Linked DNA regions of Methylosarcina fibrata AML-C10. The protein of the gene in region 2 binds, or shares a complex with, the protein of the main gene of each other region. Links are inferred from orthologs where the notes say so. Each region holds a gene or a part of one and is shown on either strand. Other genes may lie near its edges. The genes, in order: trxB and trxA.

What was found.
Region 1: the proteins of trxA (region 2) and trxB are in contact, whole or in part, in a crystal structure (PDB 1F6M), measured with the Escherichia coli proteins. The link is inferred for Methylosarcina fibrata AML-C10 from one-to-one orthologs.

Annotation. Positions count from the first base shown.
Region 1 is NZ_KB889965.1:571,942-575,115, reverse strand. The notes cover bases 10-2,857. They hold trxB (thioredoxin-disulfide reductase), read right to left. Parts: upstream 1,987-2,857; coding sequence 1,033-1,986; downstream 10-1,032. Other genes in these bases: A3OW_RS0102865 (DNA translocase FtsK), read left to right, coding at 2,190-2,857; A3OW_RS27595 (hypothetical protein), read left to right, coding at 1,985-2,152; aat (leucyl/phenylalanyl-tRNA--protein transferase), read right to left, coding at 269-964; A3OW_RS0102885 (arginyltransferase), read right to left, coding at 10-272. Outside these bases: more of A3OW_RS0102885, read right to left, coding at 1-9; more of A3OW_RS0102865, read left to right, coding at 2,858-3,174.
Region 2 is NZ_KB889965.1:2,733,923-2,737,003, reverse strand. Bases 118-2,872 are described here. They hold trxA (thioredoxin TrxA), read right to left. Parts: upstream 1,781-2,872; coding sequence 1,454-1,780; downstream 118-1,453. Other genes in these bases: A3OW_RS0112915 (DEAD/DEAH box helicase), read left to right, coding at 1,896-2,872; rho (transcription termination factor Rho), read right to left, coding at 118-1,265. In the rest of the region: more of rho, read right to left, coding at 9-117; more of A3OW_RS0112915, read left to right, coding at 2,873-3,081. UniProt on the Escherichia coli protein: Participates in various redox reactions through the reversible oxidation of its active center dithiol to a disulfide and catalyzes dithiol-disulfide exchange reactions.

The DNA.
Region 1 (3,174 bases), 2.2 Mb from region 2 along the record:
CGCGTATTGCCGTTCTTTTTCAGACAGCGTTTCTGGCTTCTGTCGGGCTTGAATTCTTCCACCGCCACTCTTGCCGGAAGGCAGGCCGAACATTTCGCACAACGCGGCGCATAAACCTCGTCACCGCTCCGGCGAAAACCCAGCTCCAGCAATTGGGCGTAGATCGGCGTCGTTAACCGGCAGGCCGGATGAACGAAAAGCGATTGCGCCTGTTTTCCCTCCAGATAACTACAGGGATGCGCCTGGGTCAGAATCAAAGGGATGGAAGTCATTGCTTACTCCAGGCCTCGGTCTTGGCGGAGGCTTCACAATAGCGGGCAAGTAATTCGACAAAATCTCTTCTGTCGATTTCCACGGCACCCAGACTTTCCAGATGCTCGGTATGCACCTGGCAATCGATCAGTTGATATCCCCATTCTTCGAGTTGTTCGACCAGAGTGACGAAAGCCACTTTGGAGGCATCCGTCATGGTATGAAACATCGATTCACCGAAAAACACCCGGCCCAGGGCAATACCGTATAACCCTCCCACCAGTTTGCCCTTGTGCCATGCCTCCGCCGAATGAGCTATGCCGAGCCGGAACAGATCCTTATAGGCACGGCTGATGTCCTGGGTAATCCAGGTCCCCAGACTGCCTTTTCGAATGTCTGCGCAACCGGCAATCACTGCGTCGAACGCCTGATCGTAACTGACCGAAAATTTTTGCCTTCTTATGGTTTTTCTAAGGCTTCGGGAAACTTTGATTTGATCCGGGAATAATACCAACCGGGGATCGGGCGACCACCATAAAATGGGCTCGCCCGCATTGTACCAGGGAAAAATGCCGTGCCGATAAGCATTGAGCAAGCGGGAGACGGACAAGCATCCGCCGACCGCCAGCAAGCCGTCGGGCTCGCGCAACGCTTTCTCCAGAGCGGGAAATTCCTGCTCGGGGTTATCCGGATCGAGGATGGTCAGTTGCATACTTCGCTGCGGCAAGTGGCGTCTTTCGGGTCCTCTCAATTTATCGACTTTGACCGGCCATCTTCCTGCTATTTCAATTCGTCCAGATATTTTTCCGCATCCAGCGCGGCCATGCAGCCCGCCCCGGCTGAAGTGACGGCCTGCTTGTACACCGAATCCATGACGTCACCGGCGGCAAAAACGCCTTCCACGCTGGTAGCGGTTGCGTTGCCGGCAATGCCGCTCCTGACCTTGATGTAACCGTTCAGCATTTCCAGTTGTCCTGCAAAGATCTCGGTATTGGGCGTGTGGCCTATGGCGATGAATACCCCGTGTACGTCGAGCTCTTTGGTCGAACCGTCCAGAGTGTTCTTGATTCTGATGCCGGTCACGCCCATGTCGTCGCCGAGCACCTCATCCAGCGTATGGTTCCATTCGATGGAGACGTTGCCGCTTCTGGATTTTTCAATCAGTTTGTCGGACAGAATTTTTTCCGAACGGAATTTATCGCGGCGATGGACAATCGTGACTTGCGAAGCAATATTAGCCAGATAAAGCGCCTCTTCCACCGCGGTATTGCCGCCGCCGATCACGGCCACCGGCTTGTTTCTGTAAAAGAATCCGTCGCAGGTCGCGCAAGCGGAAACCCCTTTGCCCTTGTAGGCTTCCTCCGACTCCAGACCGAGATAGCGAGCCGAAGCACCGGTAGCGACAATCAAAGCATCGCACGTGTAACTGCCGGCGTCTCCGCTCAGTTTGAAAGGTCTGACCGACAGATCCGCGGTATGGATATGGTCAAAGATGATTTCGGTATCGAAGCGCTCGGCATGTTGGCGCATTCTTTCCATCAAATCGGGCCCTTGCAGACCTTCCACATCGCCGGGCCAATTGTCCACGTCCGTCGTCGTGGTCAATTGCCCGCCTTGCTGGAGACCGGTGATCATCACCGGTTTCAGATTGGCCCGGGCGGAATAGACCGCCGCCGTGTAGCCGGCCGGACCGGAACCAAGAATTAATAATCGGCAGTGCTTGGAGTCGCTCATGAAAAACCTCGATGAAAAGCAAGATAGGAAAACTGCAACAAATTATGAAGAGGAATATGGGTTTCGTAAACTTCAAAATCAAGCCGTTCCAGGTGAAAATCTCCCTAAAAAGCCGGTTACTCCTGAAGTTATTATTCATGTAAAATACGCAATAGATAATCTATAATCATGTTTTGTCGGAATTAATTCATTTGAGTAACAACATGTCTGCTGTGATGGAAGAAAAAACGGTTCGTGGTTTGCGTGAAATCGCTGTCTTGATTTTTTTAGCCTGTGCATTGTTTTTTTTGATTTCCCTGGTGACTTTCAGCAATGAAGACGCAGGCTGGACTCATAGCGGCACAGTGCAGACCATCAGCAATGCCTGCGGCGTTTTCGGCGCCTGGCTGGCCGATTTCAGCCTCAGCTTCCTGGGGTTGATCGCTTACTTGTGCCCGGCGATCATTTTCTGGCAGGGATACAGCATTTACCGGCAGCGCAATCAAGCGTTGCAGAAAATGACCCTGGTGTTTCAGTGGCTGGGCATCCTTACGACGATCGTTTCAGGTGCCGCCTTGGCCAATCTGTATCTGCTCAGGATCAAAGTCGAACTGCCCAACAGCACCGGCGGCATCATCGGCCAGGAAATCGGCAATGCGCTGGTCATCATGTTCGGCAATTCGGGAGCGACGCTGTTTTTAATCGTGGGTCTTCTGGCCGGCATCACGCTGGTGACCAAGCTCTCCTGGCTGGCGCTGCTCGACCTCATCGGAAAATACACCGTCTTTCTCTGCCGAGTCGTATTTCACAGTGCCGCCCATTTGCGGCACGAACATTCAGGACAAGAGAACCGCCCGGTTTCACAACCCTCTCTTTCCAAAAGCACGCCTTCCTTCTCCGCTAATGCTCCGGAAAAAGCGGCCGGCATGCCTAAGGCTCCGGCAAAACCGACCGTCATTCCGGAAAAACCCAATGCCGTACCCGAAAAAACTTCGAAACCGTCGGCCAAAAAACCGCAAACCGTCAGCTTCGATGCCGGCATGGGCGTCCTGCCCGCCCAGGAGTTGCTGGATAATCGCGATACGCGGGTAAAAGGTTACACCCAGAGCGATCTGGAAGAAATGTCGCGGCTGGTTGAAAACATCCTGCAGGATTTTAACGTCACCGTCGAAGTGGTGGGTTTTCTGCCGGGTCCCGTGATCACCCGCT
Region 2 (3,081 bases):
CGAAAAAATTAACGCTTCATCGATTCGAAAAATTCGGCGTTCGTCTTGAAGTCTTTCAGCTTGCCGATCAGGAATTCGGAGGCGGCGGTTTCATCCATCGGTTGCAGTATTTTGCGCAGAATCCAGGTTTTTTGCAGCGTGTCGGGATCAACCAGGTATTCTTCCCGGCGGGTGCCGGAGCGATTGATGTTAATGGCCGGATAAATCCGCTTTTCGGCAATCTTGCGGTCGAGATGCAATTCCATGTTGCCGGTGCCCTTGAACTCTTCGTAGATGACTTCATCCATTCTCGAACCGGTATCGATCAGCGCGGTGGCGATGATGGTCAGGCTGCCCCCTTCTTCGATGTTTCGCGCCGCGCCGAAAAAGCGTTTGGGTTTTTCCAGGGCATTGGCGTCGACGCCGCCGGTAAGGATTTTGCCGGAAGAAGGCACGACGGTGTTGTAGGCCCGGGCCAGACGGGTAATCGAGTCTAACAAAATGACCACGTCGTGTTTATGCTCGACCAGACGGCGGGCTTTTTCGATGACCATTTCCGCCACTTGAACATGGCGGGTCGCCGGTTCGTCGAACGTGCTGGAGATCACTTCGCCGCGCACGCAACGCTCCATTTCGGTCACTTCTTCCGGACGTTCGTCGATCAGTAGAACGATCAGGTAACATTCGGGATTCTTGTCGGCAATCGCCTGGGCCAGGCTTTGCAGGATCATGGTTTTACCGGCTTTCGGCGGGGACACGATCAAGCCGCGCTGGCCCTTGCCGATGGGAGCGATCAAATCGATGATGCGCCCGGTCAAATCTTCGCTGGTGCCGTTGCCTTGTTCGAGCACAAAACGCTCCTTGGCAAACAGCGGGGTGAGATTGGAGAAATAAATTTTGTTTTTGGTGTTTTCCGGAGGCTCGAAATTGATCTGCTCCACCTTGAGCATGGCGAAATAGCGCTCATTATCCTTCGGCGGCCGGATCTTGCCGCTGATGGTGTCGCCGGTCTTCAATGAAAACCGTCTGATCTGGCTGGGCGATACATAAATATCGTCGGGTCCTGCCAGATAAGAACAGCCCGGAGTACGCAAAAAACCAAAACCGTCTTGCAAAATTTCCAGAACGCCGTCACCGTAGATGTCATCCCCGGCTTTTGCCTGCTTTTTCAAAATAGCGAAAATCAAATCCTGCTTTCGTGAGCGGGCAACGTTTTCAAGTCCCAGGGACTCGGCTATTTCTATAACTTCACTGATTTGTTTTAGTTTTAACTCGGTTAGATTCATAAAAAAGACAATTCGCAGGAGAGTAGGTACGGAGTTGATCCGTAATTACCCGAACAGGATTCAGATTTAAGGGGTGCAGTGTATCGGACGATATGCTGGAAGACACCGGACCTGGCGCCTTCATTAAGTATAGCTTAAATTCTCGAACCCGTCTAATAATTATGACGGGTCGAGTGAGGGGCATCTATTTAAATATTGCTGTCAAGAAATGAAGCGAGTTGGGATTTGGTTAAAGCGCCAACTTTGGTCGCTTCCACTTCGCCGTCCTTGAACAGCATCAGCGTGGGAATTCCGCGTACGCCATAATGCTGGGGGGTTTTGGGATTCTCGTCAATGTTCAATTTAACGACGGTCAATTTGCCCGCATAATCTTTAGCTATTTCATCCAGAACCGGGGCAATCATTTTGCAAGGACCGCACCATTCAGCCCAGTAATCAACCAGAACAGGACCGCTAGCTTTAATAACTTTTTCGTTAAATTCGCTATCACTCACATGAAGGACTGAGTCGCTCACACTATTTCTCCAACAAATTAAAATTAAAACTATAGGAGGGATGAAGCACGTAGTCAATCAATTTCTAGTTAATCGGGTACTGCCAATTTGATTTTTACGTTATGCTATAGAGACTATGAATACGACACATTTAACCGAAACCCGTTTCAGCAATCTGGAATTGTCCGATTCAATCCTGACCGGTTTGACTCAGGCCGGATTCAAGTACTGTACTCCGATTCAGGATAGAGCATTGCCCTTGCTGTTGCGCGACAAGGACATTGCCGGCCAGGCGCAGACCGGCACCGGCAAGACCGCTACGTTTCTGCTGGCCACTTTTCAGCGCCTGGTCAATGACGTCGAAGGCGCCGGCGAGGAAGAGGAAGCTTCCGAAGCCGATGTGAAAAAGCCCAAGCCTCCTGCCGGAAGCGGCAGGAACAGAAACCCGCGGGCGATCATTCTGGCGCCGACCCGTGAGCTTGCCATTCAGATCCATAAGGACGCCTTGCAGCTCAGCAAGCCTCTTAATCTCAGGTTCGCTTTGATTTACGGCGGCACCGACTATCAAAAACAACTGGATCGAATCAAATCGAACGTCGACGTCATCATCGGCACGCCGGGGCGCATCATCGATTTTTACCGGCAGAACGCCTTTACCCTGGATCACATCCAGGTCAGCGTTCTCGATGAAGCCGATCGCATGTTCGATTTGGGCTTCATCAAGGACATCCGTTATCTGTTTCGGCGCATGCCGCCGCCGGAAACGCGGCTGAACATGCTGTTTTCGGCGACCTTGTCCTATAAGGTTACGGAACTGGCCTATGAACACATGAACAATCCGGTGCTGATTCGCATCGAGGCCGAGGCGGTGACTTCCAAAGCCATCCGGCAAAGCGCCTTTTGCCCGTCCAACGAGCAGAAAATACCGTTGTTGCTCGGCATATTGAATCAATATCAGCCCCAGCGCAGCATTATTTTTGTCAACACCAAAAAATGCGCGGAACAACTGGACGACGTCCTCAACGTCAACGGTTATAAAACGGCCGCTTTAAGCGGCGACGTGCCGCAGGAAAAACGTCAGCGGATTCTCAACGATTTTCAGGAAAACAACATTACCCTGCTGATTGCAACCGACGTCGCGGCCCGCGGGCTGCACATTCCCGACGTTTCCCACGTGATCAATTACGATCTGCCGCAGGACGTGGAGGATTACGTGCACCGGATCGGGCGCACCGCGCGCTTTGGCGCGAGCGGCGAAGCGATCAGCTTTATCTGCGAGGAATACGCCTATTCGATGCCCGACATAGAAGAATACATCGGGG